DNA from 3 places in the Enemella evansiae genome. Region 3 is predicted to be linked to each of the others. Evidence: predicted binding sites of a transcription regulator. Region 3 holds the regulator's gene; each other region holds the start of a gene.
What was found. The regulator LexA, encoded in region 3, represses DNA repair genes until DNA is damaged. The targets are predictions, from matches to a motif close to TCGAACANNTGTTCGA.
Positions count from the first base shown of each region.

Region 1: C8D81_RS07935 (Stk1 family PASTA domain-containing Ser/Thr kinase) is a predicted target of LexA. The motif match lies at 2,321-2,336, and genes of this name have one in related genera.
Region 2: C8D81_RS05620 (DUF222 domain-containing protein) is a predicted target of LexA. The motif match lies at 2,629-2,644, and genes of this name have one in related genera.

Region 1 is NZ_SNXA01000008.1:1,544,955-1,549,999, forward strand. It holds gene C8D81_RS07915 (ATP-binding cassette domain-containing protein) at 1-339, opposite strand, end outside; gene C8D81_RS07920 (barstar family protein) at 444-824, opposite strand; gene C8D81_RS07925 (ribonuclease domain-containing protein) at 821-1,366, opposite strand; gene thiE (thiamine phosphate synthase) at 1,363-2,205, opposite strand; gene C8D81_RS07935 (Stk1 family PASTA domain-containing Ser/Thr kinase) at 2,347-4,497, shown strand; gene C8D81_RS07940 (MBL fold metallo-hydrolase) at 4,661-5,045, opposite strand, start outside.
Region 2 is NZ_SNXA01000008.1:1,055,301-1,060,345, reverse strand. It holds gene C8D81_RS05625 (acylneuraminate cytidylyltransferase) at 1-669, opposite strand, end outside; gene C8D81_RS05620 (DUF222 domain-containing protein) at 964-2,592, opposite strand; gene C8D81_RS21190 (hypothetical protein) at 2,830-3,960, opposite strand; gene C8D81_RS05610 (AMP-binding protein) at 4,137-5,045, opposite strand, start outside.
Region 3 is NZ_SNXA01000008.1:456,363-461,407, forward strand. It holds gene C8D81_RS21830 (ATP-dependent DNA helicase) at 1-1,342, shown strand, start outside; gene lexA (transcriptional repressor LexA) at 1,421-2,236, opposite strand; gene C8D81_RS02805 (hypothetical protein) at 2,462-2,890, shown strand; gene C8D81_RS02810 (DUF2752 domain-containing protein) at 2,926-3,354, shown strand; gene nrdR (transcriptional regulator NrdR) at 3,543-4,010, shown strand; gene C8D81_RS02820 (vitamin B12-dependent ribonucleotide reductase) at 4,095-5,045, shown strand, end outside.

The DNA of each region.
Region 1 (5,045 bases), 1.1 Mb from region 3:
CACCGGGGTGCGCTGCGGGCCGACATATTCGCTGCGGGCCAGTTCCCGGGCCTGGCGACGCTCCCGCTCGTTCAGGCTGCTCAGCTCGCGGCCGGCCAGGAAGACCCGGCCACCGTCGATCCGCTCCACCCCGGCCAGGCAGCGAACCAGTTCCGAGGCGCCCGAGCCGCGCCGTCCGGCGACCGCGGTCCAGCGACCGTGCTCCAGATTGACACTGGTCTGGTCGACCAGCACCCGGCGGTGCAGCCCGGCGCGCGGGCCCAGCCGGGTCAGATTGAACGCCGAGCAGGCGATCGCGGTGTGTGTGCGGTTCTGCAGGGACTGGCTCGTTCGGCTCATGGGGACAACGCTATGCACCGCGCCAGCCCTGCGAATCCGTCTGCGGACCCGAGCTCGGAGACCCGGGTCGGACCGCGGGGGTAGGGGTTCTCCCGAAGTTCCCCTCAGACCAGAAAAACCGTGAAATCCGGGTGCTCGCGGGCCCGCTCGTCGAAGATCTCCAGCAGCGCCGACCAGGCCCGCGGATCGGTGCGTACCAGCTGCTGCCAGCCGGACCAGACGAGCGCCGTCGGCCGGTCCAGATCCCGCAGGCACTCATCCAGCGCGTCCAGATTCCTGCCGTAGTAATCGGGGAAGTGCAGGGTCTCGCCGATCTCGGCGAGCAACTCCCGGCGACCGGTGGCCGGACCGAGGCGGCCGATCAGCCAGCCGTCGCGGCGCAGGGTGCTGATCAGCTCGGTGGGTTCACCGAGCACCCGGTGCACGCCGGGTCGCGGCCGGTCGCGCGGCGACCGGCTCCCCTGGTCCGGGCTGCCCGCGCTCATCGCCGGATCCTGGCGAAGCTGGCGTAGTGGTCGGGGGTCCAGAAGAATTCCTTGTCGTTGTTGCCGGTGACGATCCGGCGCGCGCCGCGGTCACCCTCCCCCGGGGTCTTCACCGTGTACTCCTTGTAGTAGCCGCGCGGCTGCTGGGGCAGGATGCCTTCGAAGTTGCCGAAGGTCGCACCGTCCTTGTCATAGGGATAGGGCCCGCCCCGGTCGATCAGCTGCAGGGTGGTACGCGCCTCGGCGGGCAGCTCGGCGGCGTCGATCCAGCGCAGTCCCGATGCCGGGTCGGTCGCCCCGCCGCCTCGGGCAGCGGTGGTCTTCGCCCCGCCGGTCTTCGTCCCCGTCGCCTTCGCACCCGGCGACTTCGCGGGCTGGGCGGTGCCGGATTTCGTCGCACCGGCGACCGGGGTGGCGCCCGACCCGGTACCGGGCTGCTGCTTGCAGGCGTACAACCCGATCGCCATCGCGATCACCAGCACGAGCAGGACGATGCTGGCGATCCGCCGATTCGGCGTACCGCCGCGCGCGGCTGCGCTCACTCGTCGGTGTCCTCGCCCCAGTGCCGCTCGCCCGGCTCACCGGCCATCTCCTCGCCGATGGTCTCCGGCTGGTCGGCGGTGCCCGATTTGTCCTGCACCGGCACGAAATTTCCGCCCTGGCCGAGCTGGAAGACGCTGCCCAGATAGTCCTGCATCGCCGGATCGTCGTTCCAGGCCTGCCGCAGCCGGCCGCTCAGTTCGGCGGCGGCCGCCTCGGCGTCGGCGGCCCTGGTGATCGCCCGGGCGACGACGACCCGCCGGGCACCGGCGGCGAGCACCTCATCGAGGTTGTCGGCGTTGATGCCGCCGATCGCGAACCACGGCTTGCTGTCCGGGTCACCGGGCGGTGCGATGGTGGCGGCGGCGCGGACCAGCTCGGTACCGACCGGTTCGTAGTCCGGCTTGGTGGAGGTGGCGTACACCGGGCCGACGCAGAAGTAGTTGACCTCGGGGTTCTCCAGCGCGGCACGGGCCTGCTTCTCCGAGTGGGTGGACTGGCCGATCAGCGCCCACTGGTGCAGGAAGGTACGCGCCAGCCGCGGCTGCTCGTCCGCCTGGCCCAGATGCAGCACATCGGCGGAGAACTTGCGCGCCAGGGTCGGCGAATCGTTGACCACGACCAGTCCCTGGTAGTGGTAGGCGATCGTGCGGGCCAGCTCGAGGGCCTCCAGCTCCTGCTCCTCATCGAGACCCTTCTGCCGGACCTGGAGCACGTCGACCCCGCCGGCGAACGCCGCCTCGACGAAGTTGCCGAAATCCTTTGTGTCGCTGCGGATATCGGTCACCAGGTAGAGCCGCGCCGTCTTCAGGCGTACGTCGAGTCCCATCAGTGCAGTCACGAGGGCCAGCGTAATCGCACCCACTGGGAGATTGGTGATCATCGGCGCGCCACCGGGAAATGTTCCCCTCGCCCCCTAGACTCCGATCCGACGGCTTACACACGAGTCAACCTTCCCCAACCCGTGTACGGAGCGCAGATCGTGACGACGACCAATATGAGCGATCCCCTGGTGGGATGTGTGCTCGACGGTCGCTACCAGGTGCTGCAACGTCTCGCCCGCGGCGGGATGGCGACCGTCTATCGCGCCCTCGACACCCGGCTGGATCGGATCGTGGCGGTCAAGGTGATGCACGAGGGCCTCGGTGACGACCGGGATTTCGCCCGCAAGTTCGACCGCGAGGCCCGCGCCGCCGCCCGACTCTGCCACCCGAACGTGGTGTCGGTCTTCGACCAGGGCCACGACCACGACCGGCCCTACATCGTGATGGAGTTCGTGGCCGGCTGCACGATGCGGCGGGTGATCAGCCGCGACGCCCCGCTGCCGCCGCAGCGCTGCCTGGAGCTGATCGATCACGTGTTGTCAGCACTGTCCGCGGCGCACGAGAACAATCTGGTGCACCGCGACATCAAGCCGGAGAACATCCTGCTGTCCGACCGCGGCCAGCTGAAGGTCGCCGACTTCGGGCTGGCCCGCGCCATCACCGCACAGACCGCGACCGCCACCCAGGGGATGCTGATCGGCACGGTCTCCTATCTGCCGCCGGAGCTGGTGCTGCACGGGAAGGCCGACACCCGCTCCGACGTCTACTCCACCGGCGTGGTGCTGTTCGAGATGCTCACCGGCAGCAAGCCGCACACCGGCGAGACGCCGATCCAGGTGGCGTACGCCCACGTGCACAACGAGATCCCGTCCCCCTCGACGCGGGTGCACACCTCCTGGCGCACCTCCCGCGACGGCATCCCGCCCTATGTCGATGCGCTGGTCCGCGCGGCCACCCAGCGGGAGCCGGACCGCCGCCCGCGCGATGCCCGGCAGCTGCAGCAGATGGTGCGCCGGGCGCTGAAGGCGTTGTCGGCCGGGGTGATGAACGATCAGCTGCTGACCGCCGAGTTCTCCCGCAGCTATGCGGATCTGGAGAACACCGAACCGCTCGACTGGGGTACGCCGGTCTCCCCCACCGTGATCGAGCCGGCCGAGCCGCCGGCGCCGAAGGATGCGCTGCACGCCAGCGAGCGGGTACCGGTGGGTCCGGCGACCAGTGGCCGTTCGGGGGTCACCGCGAGTTCGATCAGTGCCGGTGGGGTGAACGTCGACAGCCCCTCGATGCTGGACGCCTACGAGACCTTCGACGTGCCCGACCGGGAGCCGGTGGCCGCGCTGCCGCTGCCCACCGACGAGGACGGCGAGGACGACGGGAGCGGCGAGGACGGCGGGTACGCCGGGAGCGAGCGGGTCGCACAGCGGCCGGTACGCCGCCGTGGTGCGCTCGTCGCGCTGGTGCTGCTGGTGCTGGCCGGCGTCGTCGGCGGGGGTGGCTGGTGGTTGCTCGACGGCCGTTACGTGGCGGCGCCGACGATCGCCGGGCAGCCGCAGGCCGTGGCGGCCCAGGCGGTGTCGGCGGCCGGTCTGCAGCTGACCACCGAGGAGGCGTACAGCGAGACCGTGCCCGCGGGTCAGGTGATGTCCACCGATCCGGTGGCCGGGGCCGACGTGGTCCGCGGTGGTGAGCTCCATGCGGTGATCTCGCGCGGGCCGGAGCGCTTCGACATGCCGAAGGTGACCGGCATGGGCCGGCAGGAGGCGACGAGCGCGCTGACCGCGGCCAATCTGTCGGTCGGCAAGGTCGGTGAGGAGTGGGACGAACAGGCACCCGCCGGTCAGGTCACCTCGGCCTCGGTCGAGCCCGGGACGAAGCTGAAGCGCGGCGACAAGGTCGACCTGGTCATCTCCAAGGGGCCGAAGCCGATCCCGATCACCAACTACTCGCGGCGCTCGGCCAGCGACGCCCAGGACAAGCTGGAGTCGGCCGGGTTCACCGTCGAGGTGCGCACCGAGAACTCGAAGACCGTGCCCGCCGGACAGGTGATCTCCCAGAGCCCCGGCTCCGGTACCGGCCGCAAGGGCGACAAGATCACCCTGGTCCGCTCGCTCGGCCCGGTGATGGTGGCCGTGCCGGAGGTGAAGGCGATGAGCGTCACCGACGCCACCGCCGCCATGCAGAAGGCCGGTTTCACCGTGCAGAGCAAGCCCTCGGACACCTATCTGGGGCTGGGATTCGTGGCCTCCACCGATCCCGGCGCCGGCGCGAAGGCGCCCGAGGGCTCGACGATCACGCTGCTGCTCGTCTGAGCGTCAATGGGAGGCGAGCGTCCGGCAGCGCGCCCCCGCGATACAGGCCCACCAAGGAGAAATCCTCGCGTCGCCGGCGCCCCATCCGCGGACTCCCCGCGCGGATTTCGACGACTGGGCCGAAGAGCGGGGTCATTGCGCGCTGCGCGCGAGCCGACATCAATCAGAGCGTCAGCGGCGTACCGTCGCGCAGGTCGGTCAGCTCGGTCGGGGTCATCTCGCCGAGCCGGTTGGACATCAGTCCCCAACCGCGGTCGCTGATCAGCGCCTCATGGATCAGGAAGCCGCGCGGCGCGGCGACCTGGCGGGCGAAGTCGATGTGCTCCTTGAGCGCCGCCCAGGGGCCCATCGCCGGCAGCGCCAGCACGTCGACCCCGCTCGGTACGGCGGCGAGCGAGTCACCCGGGTGGAACAGGGTCGGTTCGCCCTCGGCGCGGATCAGTACGCCGACGTTGCCGATCATCGGGATGTCACGGTGGATCACCGCGTGCTCACCGCCGACGGTCGCGATCTGCGCGGCACCCACGGTGACCGAGCTGTCGGCCGGG
Region 2 (5,045 bases), 600 kb from region 3:
GGCGAGGGCCAGTTCCTCGGCGGTGTCGATCTCCAGCGAGGCCAGCTCGGAGACCTTGACGACCTCGGTACGCCCGAAGAAGCGGTGCTGGGCGGCCTGGAACCCGTCCACCCGCATCACATAGAACGCACCGGTCTCCCGGTAGTCGGGGCGGCGGTCCTGGCGGCGGGGTCGGAACGCGGCGTCGTGGTTCTGACCGACCATCGTGCCGGTGCCGGGTTCGACACCCGGATCGGCGTCCCGCCACAGGAACTCATAGGTCTCGACCCCGGAGAAGGCCGAATCGGCCCGGCCGCCGGCCACCAGCTCGACGCCGGTGTCCAGGTCCTGCCCCGAGATGAAGGGGCTGGTGCACTGCACGAAGACCAGTGTGGTCGGATCGACCCCCCGCTCGGTGATCACGGTCAGGCCGTGCAGCAGGGCCGATTCGCTGCTGGCGGTGCTGCCCGACAGATCCGCCGGCCGCTCGATGATCTCGGCACCGGCTTCGCGGGCCACCCGGGCGATCTCGGCATCGTCGGTGCTGACGAAGATCCGGTCGATCCGCCGCGCCGCTCGGCAGGCCCGGACGGCCCGCGCGACCAGCGGGATGCCGCCGATCGGCCGCAGGTTCTTGCCCGGGACGCCGACGGAGCCGCCGCGGGCAGGGATGATCGCCACCACACTCATAGGCCCCTAATCTAGGGCAGATGCCCGCCCGCGCCGGCTGAGCGAGCGCCAGCGAGTCGAAGGGATCTGGGCATGGGCAGTCATGGTGGTGGTGCCGTGGCGGTGGCTGGCCTGGTTGTGTTGGCCGCGTGATCGGGACGGCTGCACCGCCCCGGGCCCTGGTGTGCTGGGCCCGGTCCTACCAGAGCGGTCTGCGAAATCTGCGGCTCGATCGCAGAATCGGCCGATCTGGGTACCGGTTGGAGATCGAGCCGCAAATTTCGGTGGGCTGAGCGGGCGAGAGCGTGCGGAATCCTATTCCTGGTGGGGAATCAGGGCAGGTTGGGATTCCGGCGGAGCCGGCTTCTTTGGTCGCTTCGTCTGCTTCGCGGACTGCTCCGATGCGGCTCGGTGGTTTGCCTGGTCGCGGGCAGCCTGGCGTAGGTCGCGGAGGCGTTGGTTCTTGCGGGCGCGGCGGAGTCGCTCGCGTTCGCGGGCTTCGTCGGCTGCTTGTTCGGCTTCGGCCTGTTCCCTATCCAGCTGGGTTCGCCCGTTGCCGAGGGTGTCGCGGAGGAGTTGTTCGGTTCGGGAGAGTGAGGCGGCCGGGTCGTTGATCAGGTGATCGGGTGGTGGATGGTTCCAGGTGCCGTGGTGGCTGACCCATGCTTCCTGCCCTGCGGGTGTTTTCCAGTGGAACACCCCGGGTGAGGGTTGCTCGAGAATGAACCCGGCGTGGGTTCTGGCGCGGTGCGAGGTCCGGTTCAACGGTCCGAGGTTGTCCGAGCTGGTCGGACCCTCGGGTGCGGGGATCGTGTGATCGAGGTCGATGCCGCGGCCGAACGCGGAGCGATTCGAGCGGGGGAACATCACATACCGGTCGCGGAGTTTGACGCGCATGGCGAGCTCGTCGCTGGGTCGGTAGGTGTTCACCATCACCGGGGCGGCCAGATCGATCACCGGCCGCACTTTCACGGTCCCGGTGCAGCGCTCCAGCAGTTCCTTCAGGTGCTGGAGGGTGACCGGGCCGAGCTTTTCGCCTTCGCCGCCGCGGCGGTTGGCGAGGTCTTTCTGGTGGACGTGCAGGATCAGCTCCGCGCCGTGCCGGCACCGTTCGGAGGTGGGTGTGACGATCTCCCCGTGCTTGTTGACCACCTCACCCGTAGGCGTGACGGTCGCGCCGTCGAACAGCGAGGGCTGGAGCAGTTGCCGGGCCCGGTCGGGATGCGCGAGATGGCCGAGGGCTTCGGCGCGGAGTTCGTCCCTGGACCCGTCGGCACCGCCGGCTTTGAGGATGTCGGCGAGGCGATCCAGGGTGCCGTTCAGGTGGGCGGCGTCACCGGCGTCGAGGTTGGCGTAGAGGTCGGTGATGCCGGGAGTATGCCGGCTGGGGGTGAATTCGACGCGGCGTTGCTTCTTCGCGGCCTGGCGTTCGGCTTCTTTGTTGTCGTTGAGCATCAACGCGACCTGGGCCTCGGTCGTCGCGACCGCGCGCTTCGGAGTGAGGGGCACCAGCCGGAGTGACCACAGGGAGTCGAACTCGCGGGCCTGGGTGAAGGACAGCTGCAGCGCGGCGCGGGAGACATCGCGGGCGACCCAGACGGGGATGTCGCAGTCCAAGGTGGCCTGCCACAGGATCGGATGCCGATGCCGCAGGTTGAGTACGTCGGCGGTCCAGACCTGCGCCGTCTCGGGCGAGCAGCCCAGTGACATCGCCAATTCGAGGTGGAAGAACTCGGTGATGCCGGGGGTGCCGTCCGCGCCGGGGAAGACGAGCTGTTCGCCGTGCAGGACTCTCGCGGTGAGTTCGTCGGTGTGGGTGTTGAGGCCGGAGTAGGTGTCGCAGGCGGCGGCGATCGCAACGAGGCGGCGGGCTTCGGTCTGGGCGATCTGCTCGCTTTCGGCGCGGATCGCGGCGAACACTTCGGCTCGTGGGTTGGTGGTCATCTCTGGTCACCTCCTCTCATCTGCCACGTCTAACAATAGCACACATGTACGACTCTGCACCCAAAGGTTTTGATCTTTTCTGGGGCTTGGTTTCGACTCGTCGCTGCGCTCCTCGCTCAACCGGCGTACTCGGGTTCATCTCGACACGGTCGCTGGGCGACCTACTCGATGAACGTGGGGGTGTGCGGGGTTCATCTCGACACGGTCGCTGGGCGACCTACTCGATGAACGTGGGCCTCAGGCGTAGTCGGCGCTGGTGGTGCGCAGCACCCACAACGTGCCACCGCTCGGTGAGGTGGAGGCGGTGTCGGTGGTCCCCTTGGCCTTGGCGTTGTAACCGAGGGTGAGGTAGGTGCCGGCGGACAGTTCGACGCTCGAGGGATTCGCCTGGTCGTCGGCACCGGAGTCGTAGATCGGCACCACCGTGCCCTTGACCCAGTTCTGGGTGGGGTTGCTGATCATCATCCCGACGGTGGGTCGGCGGGCCTGTGCCTTGTCGCCATAGGTGAACAGGACCTTGCCGTCGCTGGTCTTGAGCAGATGGTGGGAGTTGGCGAGTACGCCGGTGAAGGACTGGTAGCGGTAGGTCGGGGTGGCCACATAGGCGTCCCACCAGGCGATGATGACCGGCGAGCCACCGCCGTCCTGCTCGGCCCGGACGCCGCAGACGATGGTGTTGCCGAACTGGACGAAGCTGGGTTCCTGGTAGGCACGGCCGACGGGGTTGTTGTTCTGGATGATCCGCTGGGGCGATTCGATCGTGATGAGCTTGTTCGTCGGTGCATCCCAGCGGGTCCGGACGAACCAGGCACCGCCGCTGGTACCGGTGGTGTAGAACGGCACCAGCACCTCGTTGGTGCGAGTGCCGCTGGCGGCCAGCGCGAGTGGGGAGCCGTGCGAATACTTCACGGTGATGCCGCTGGTGACGACCTCGACGGGATCGGTGAACCGGGTCCAGCCGGGCTTCCAGGCGGATTGATAGACCTTGCCGGCGGGGGTGAAGAAGGTCATCACCACGCTGCCGTCGTTCATCTTGCCGATCTTCGGATCGCGGGTGTCGATGCCGGACATCGTGCCGGGGTTGGCCAGCGCGGGCGTCGGTGTGGACCAGGTTCTGCCATCGGTGGAACCGAAGGAGAGCTGGATCGTGCCGATGCTGCCGGCGTGTGAGGTGGCGCGGTGCCAGACGGCCATCAATCGGCCGTCGTTCAGCTTCAGGATGTCGGGGAAGCGGGCCTCGTAGTCACCGGGTTCCTGGACGATCTTGGCGTAGAACGTCGCAGCCGCCTTCGCGGTCAGCGTGAAGCCACCGGCGGCGAGTGCGCCGAGCGAGGTGGCGGCCAGCAGGGTACGACGGGTGATCGGCATGGTTCTCCTCGGATCGCTGGTGACCCGTACCACCGTGCCACCCTGACCCCGGGTTCGTCCAGAGTTGTGGAACGGTGTTTCACGATGTGGCTCACCGCTTCTCCGCGCCTCTCATCTCGACACGCTCGGCATTGCTCCGCTTCGCTGCGCATGCCGCGCTACTCGATGAGCGTGAATCAGCCGCGCAGGGAGTCGTCGGTGTATTCGGGGCCGGCGGAGCCCTGTTCCTCGCGGGCCCGCAGTTCGACGCGGCGGATCTTGCCGGACACGGTCTTCGGCAGTTCGAAGAACTCCAGCTTCCGGATCCGCTGGAAGGGTGCCAATCGTTCCCGGGCGAAGGTGAGGATCGCCAGCGCGGTCTCCTCGCTCGGTTCGTGACCGGCGGCCAGCGCGACGTACGCCTTCGGCACCGCCAGGCGTACCGGATCGCTCGCCGGCACGACAGCCGCCTCGGCGACCGCCGGATGCTCGATCAGCACCGACTCCAGCTCGAACGGCGAGATCTTGTAATCGCTGGCCTTGAAGACATCGTCGGTACGCCCGATGTAGGTGATGTAACCCTCCGCGTCCCGACTGGCCACATCACCGGTGTGATAAAAGCCGCCGGCCATCGCCTCGTCATTGCGGCCGTCGTCACCCAGATAACCGGTCATCAGCGCCAGTGGGTGGTCGGCCAGATCCAGGCACAACTCGCCCTCACCGACCCCGTCGACACGCTCCCCGCTGACCGGATCCACAAGCACCGAAGGGATTCCGGGCAGCGGCCGGCCCATCGAACCGGGGCGTACCGGTTGCCCCGGAGCGTTCGCCAGCTGCGCGGTGGTCTCGGTCTGGCCGAACCCGTCGCGCACCGTCAGCCCCCAGTGCTGATCCACCTGGGCGATCACCTCGGGGTTCAGCGGCTCACCCGCGGCGAGTGCCTCGCGCAGCGAACCCGGCCGCTCGCCGAGATCGTTCTTGATCAGCATCCGCCACACCGTCGGCGGTGCGCAGAAGGAGGTGACCCCCTGCTCGGTCAGCACCCGCAACAGGGTCGCGGCGTCGAACCGGGCGTAGTTGAACACCACCGCGGTGGCCTGCGCGAT
Region 3 (5,045 bases):
GACCGGTGCCGCCTCCGCCGAGCTCAGCCCGCAGCAGATCGAACGCGTCGGCCGCCGCGCCCTCGGTTGGCTGGATGACGAACTGGGACTGGAATTCCTGGAATCGGCCGATGTGCTCCGCGAGGGGCTGGAGGCGGCGCCGCTGGAGCAGGTGCCGGGCACCGACGCCCCGGTGGTGCGCGCCTTCGAAGCGGTCCGCGACGTCACCCGCCGGGTGGTCAGCGCGTTGACCGGCAAGGACGCCGACAACGAGCAGCGGCAGGCCGCCGCAGCGGTCAAGGAGGTCTTCGACGTCGCCGAGCGGATGGCCGCGCTGGCCGACCACGACGTCGTCTATGTGGCCGACCGGGAACGCTTCGGCCGCGAGGCCCGGGTCTCCCCGCTGAGCGTGGCCGCGCTGATGCGTGAGCGGGTGCTCGGCCAGGTGACCACGGTGCTCACCTCGGCGACCCTCAAGCTCGGTGGCGAGTTCGAACAGGTCGCCGGCAGCGTCGGCCTGCGGCGCGACGAGCGCCGGGACCGCCCGGAGGCCGCGCCGAAACTCACCGGGCCGGACGAGGTGGACGCGGTCGAGCAGGCCGACGACCCCGAGGAGCTGGAGAGTGACACCGTCGCCGATTTCGGTGACGGATCGGAGGCCGGCGGCGGGCGGCGCAAGGCCGGTCCGATGACCTGGCGCGGTATCGACGTCGGGTCCCCGTTCTCCTATGCCAGGCAGGGGATTCTCCATGTGGGCAAGGATCTGCCGAAACCCGGTCGGGACGGGATCGCACCCCAGGTGCTGACCGAGGTCGCCGAACTGGTCTGGGCCGCGGGTGGGCGTACGCTCGGTCTGTTCGCCTCCCAACGCGCCGCCGAGGCCGCTGCGGCGTACGTCCGCAAACAGCTGCCCAAGCACACGATCCTGTGCCAGGGGGATGCGCAGCTCTCCGAGCTGACCCGCCGTTTCGCCGACGAACCGGAGACCAGCCTGTTCGGCACCGTCTCGCTGTGGCAGGGGATCGACGTGCCCGGTGACACCTGCCGGTTGGTGATCATCGACAAGATCCCGTTCCCGCGGCCCGACGACCCGCTGATGCAGGCACGGCAGCGGGCGGTCGCCGAGGCCGGGGGCAATGGGTTCATGACGGTGGCGGCGGGGCATGCGGCGCTGCTGCTCGCCCAGGGCGCCGGCCGGTTGATCCGCCGGCAGAGCGATCGGGGGGTGGTCGCGGTGCTCGATCCGCGCCTGGTCACCGCGCGGTACGGGTCGTATCTGCGCGCCGGGATGCCGCCGATGTGGATGACCACCGACCGTGAGGTGGCCGTGCAGGCGCTGCGCCGGTTGGCCGAGGACGACTGAGCGGGCGCCGGGGAACGCAGCGCGGCCGGCCCGGGAGGCTGACATCCCGGACCGGCCGCTGCGGCGTATCTGCGTGGTTCAGACGCGGCGCAGCACCGCCACCACCTTGCCGAGGATGGTCGCGTCGCTGCCGTCGATCGGGTCGTACGCCTCGTTGTGCGGCAGCAGCCACACCTTGCCCCTGGTCTTGGAGAACGTCTTCACGGTGGCCTCGTTGTCCAGCATGGCGGCCACGATGTCCCCGTTGACCGCGGTCGGCTGCTGACGCACCACGACCCAGTCGCCGTTGCAGATCGCGGCGTCGATCATCGAGTCACCGCTCACCTCGAGCAGGAACAGGGTGCCTTCACCGACGAGCTGTTTGGGCAGCGGGAAGACGTCCTCGACGCGTTCCTCGGCGAGAATCGGGCCGCCGGCGGCGATCCGGCCGACCACCGGCACCCGGACGGCGTCGGGGTAGCTGTCCCGGATCCCGGTCTCGTCGTAACCCGGGTCCATCGGCTGCATGTCGGCGGGCAGCAGCACCTCCAGGGCACGCGGCCGGTTCGGATCCCGGCGCAGGAAGCCCTTGGCCTCCAGGGTGCGCATCTGATGGGCCACCGAGGACGGGCTCGCCAGCCCGACCGACTCACCGACCTCGCGGATGCTGGGCGGGTAGCCTCGGTGGTCGACCGCGTGCTTGATCACCTCGAGCACCCGGCGCTGCCGCGGGGTCAGCCCGTGCGCATCGGCCGGGCCGTCCGGCAGCGGGGTCACGGTGCCGCTGGTGCGATCCATCTCGGCGGCGACGTCCTCATTGCGCGGCCGGCCGCGGCGGCGCGGAGCGGATGCGGCGCTGGGCGTGGCGGAGTCGGTGGTGGACTTGGTGGTCTTCGGGTCTTTGCTGTCAGCCATGGCATCAGGGTAGGACGAATCGAACATCGAATCAAACAACTGTTCGAGCGTGTCGCGCCGGCCTGGAAGCGCGTCGGACGGACTGTCAGTGGCCTCTGTTTGAGTGATCTCTGCAAGATCACGATTCGAACACGAGTCCACGATTCGGGTTTGTGTGCGAATCGGTTCCGAGGTAACAATGGTCCGTGTCGAACACCTGTTCGACCACTTCCCGAGGAGGCAACCATGGCCCAGCAGGTCAGCAGCACGATCGCCCGCCCGGCCCCGCGCCACTCCGTCACCCCCGGCGGCCGGCGGCCGAGCACCCGGCGCCCCGAGGGGCAGCGCCCCGCGCGCGGTCCGCGGGTGCAGCGTGCCGATCGCGATCGCGGTTTCGAGACCCGCGGCGTGTCCGCCGGATGCCGGGTGCAGCGCCCGGTCGTCCAGCCCGCCGCCCGGCGCAGTCCCGTGCGCCCCGCCGGTGGTGAGATCCGGCTGACCGACCGGGGGATCGCCGTGGTGCTCGCCCTCGGTGCCCTGCTCGGGCTGGCCGCGATGCTGTGCATCGGGGTGACCGCCGCCCGCGTCACCGCCGAGCCGCCGGCCCCGCAGGCCGCTGTCGCACTGACCCAGGCCCCGCCCGCGGCCGCCACCGGTGGCGCCCCGCTCCGCTGAGGTCGGCATGGACCGCGACCGGCGACAATGGGGGCATGCATCCCGTCGCACCGACCGCAGGGCACACCCGCGGCACCGCGGTGCGGCGCTTCGGCTGGCTCACCCTGCTCGGGGCCAGCTGCGCACTCGCCGGCGGGGTCTACGCGCTGACCGGCCGGGGGATACCGTGTCCGGTGCTGCTCGCCACCGGTTGGCAGTGCCCGCTCTGCGGTGCCTCCCGGATGGGCGCGGCCCTGCTCCGGGGCGATCCCGCCGCGGCCTGGGTGGCCAATCCCTTCGTCCTGGTGCTGGGTGGGCTGTTGCTGGCTGTCTGGGCCTGGTCCGGTGTCCGCCTGCTGGCCCGTCGGTCGGCCGGTTTGCCGACCTCGCTGGGTCGTTGGCTGGAGCGCGGGGCGCCGCTGCGGGCGCTGCTGCTGATCCTGCTGCCGGCGCTGGTCTGGATGCTGGCCCGCAACCTGATCTGAGGGCCGCGAAACGCCGGTTCGCGACGTCTTGCTCCGCTGCCGGATGCGACGTAGGATTCCCATATCTAGTAGTTACAGGCTTGTGGTTCATCCACAGGTTGTGGTTCTTTTCCACAGGATGTCCACACCGGCACCCACAGGGTCATCCCCAGCAGGGGCCGGTCGGCGAGCGAGCGGAGGTGGGTCGGGTGCACTGCCCCTACTGCAAGCACACCGACTCCCGGGTGCTCGATTCGCGGGCCGCCGATGACGGTGCGAGCATTCGCCGCCGGCGGCAGTGCCCGGCCTGTGAGCGCCGGTTCACCACCATCGAGCAGATGCAGATCGTGGTGGTCAAGCGCTCGGGGGTGATCGAGCCGTTCAGCCGCGACAAGGTGATCAAGGGGGTCCGGAAGGCATGCAAGGGCCGGCCGGTGACCGACGAGCAGCTGGCCCGGCTCGGCCAGGCGGTCGAGGAGGCGCTGCGCGCGTCCGGGCAGCCGGAGGTGCCGGCCGATGAGGTCGGCGTGGCGATCCTCGGCCCGCTCCGCGCGCTGGACCAGGTGGCGTACCTGCGCTTCGCCTCGGTCTACAACCAGTACGCCTCGGTGGACGACTTCGAGGCCGAGATCGCGCGGTTGCGCACCGAACGCGCGCTCACCGATCAGACCCAGTGAGGTCTGCCGGCCCGGGCCCGGGCCCGGGCCACCACACCATTCAGCATCTTCAGCAGTGACCATGCCGATCCCGAGAGGTTCACGATGACCGAGACCACCCGATCCTCATCCCGGAGCAGCGAGTCCGCACCCCGTGGGCTGACCATCGAGCGGGTGCACACCACCGAGGGCGTGCACCCCTACGACCAGGTGACCTGGGAGCGTCGGGACATCGTCCAGACCAACTGGAAGACCGGGGAGAGCGTCTTCGAGCAGCGCGGGGTCGAGTTCCCCGACTTCTGGTCGATGAACGCCTCGACGATCGTCACCACCAAGTACTTCCGCGGCGCGCTCGGCACCGAGGCCCGCGAGCAGGGGCTCAAGCAGCTCATCGACCGGGTGGTGCGGACCTACCGCGCCGCGGGTGAGGAACACGGATACTTCGCCACCGAGCAGGACGCGGAGATCTTCGAACACGAGCTGATCTGGATGCTGCTGCACCAGGTGTTCAGCTTCAACTCCCCGGTCTGGTTCAACGTCGGCACGAAGTCCCCGCAGCAGGTCTCGGCCTGCTTCATCCTCTCGGTCGACGACTCGATGGACTCGATCCTGAACTGGTACAAGGAGGAGGGGTTCATCTTCAAGGGCGGTTCGGGCGCCGGGCTGAACCTCTCCCGGATCCGGTCGTCGAAGGAGCTGCTGTCCTCCGGGGGCACCGCCTCGGGGCCGGTCTCGTTCATGCGCGGCGCGGACGCCTCGGCCGGCACCATCAAGTCCGGCGGTGCCACCCGCCGCGCGGCGAAGATGGTGGTGCTCGACGTCGACCACCCCGACATCGAGGAGTTCGTCGAGACCAAGGCGCGCGAGGAGGACAAGATCCGCGCGCTGCGCGATGCCGGCTTCGACATGGACCTGGGCGGCAAGGACATCACCTCCGTGCAGTACCAGAACGCCAACAACTCGGTGCGGGTCTCCGATGAGTTCATGACCGCCGTCGAGGACGGGGCCGAGTTCGCGCTGCGTTCGCGGACCGACGGCTCGGTCGTCGAGACCGTC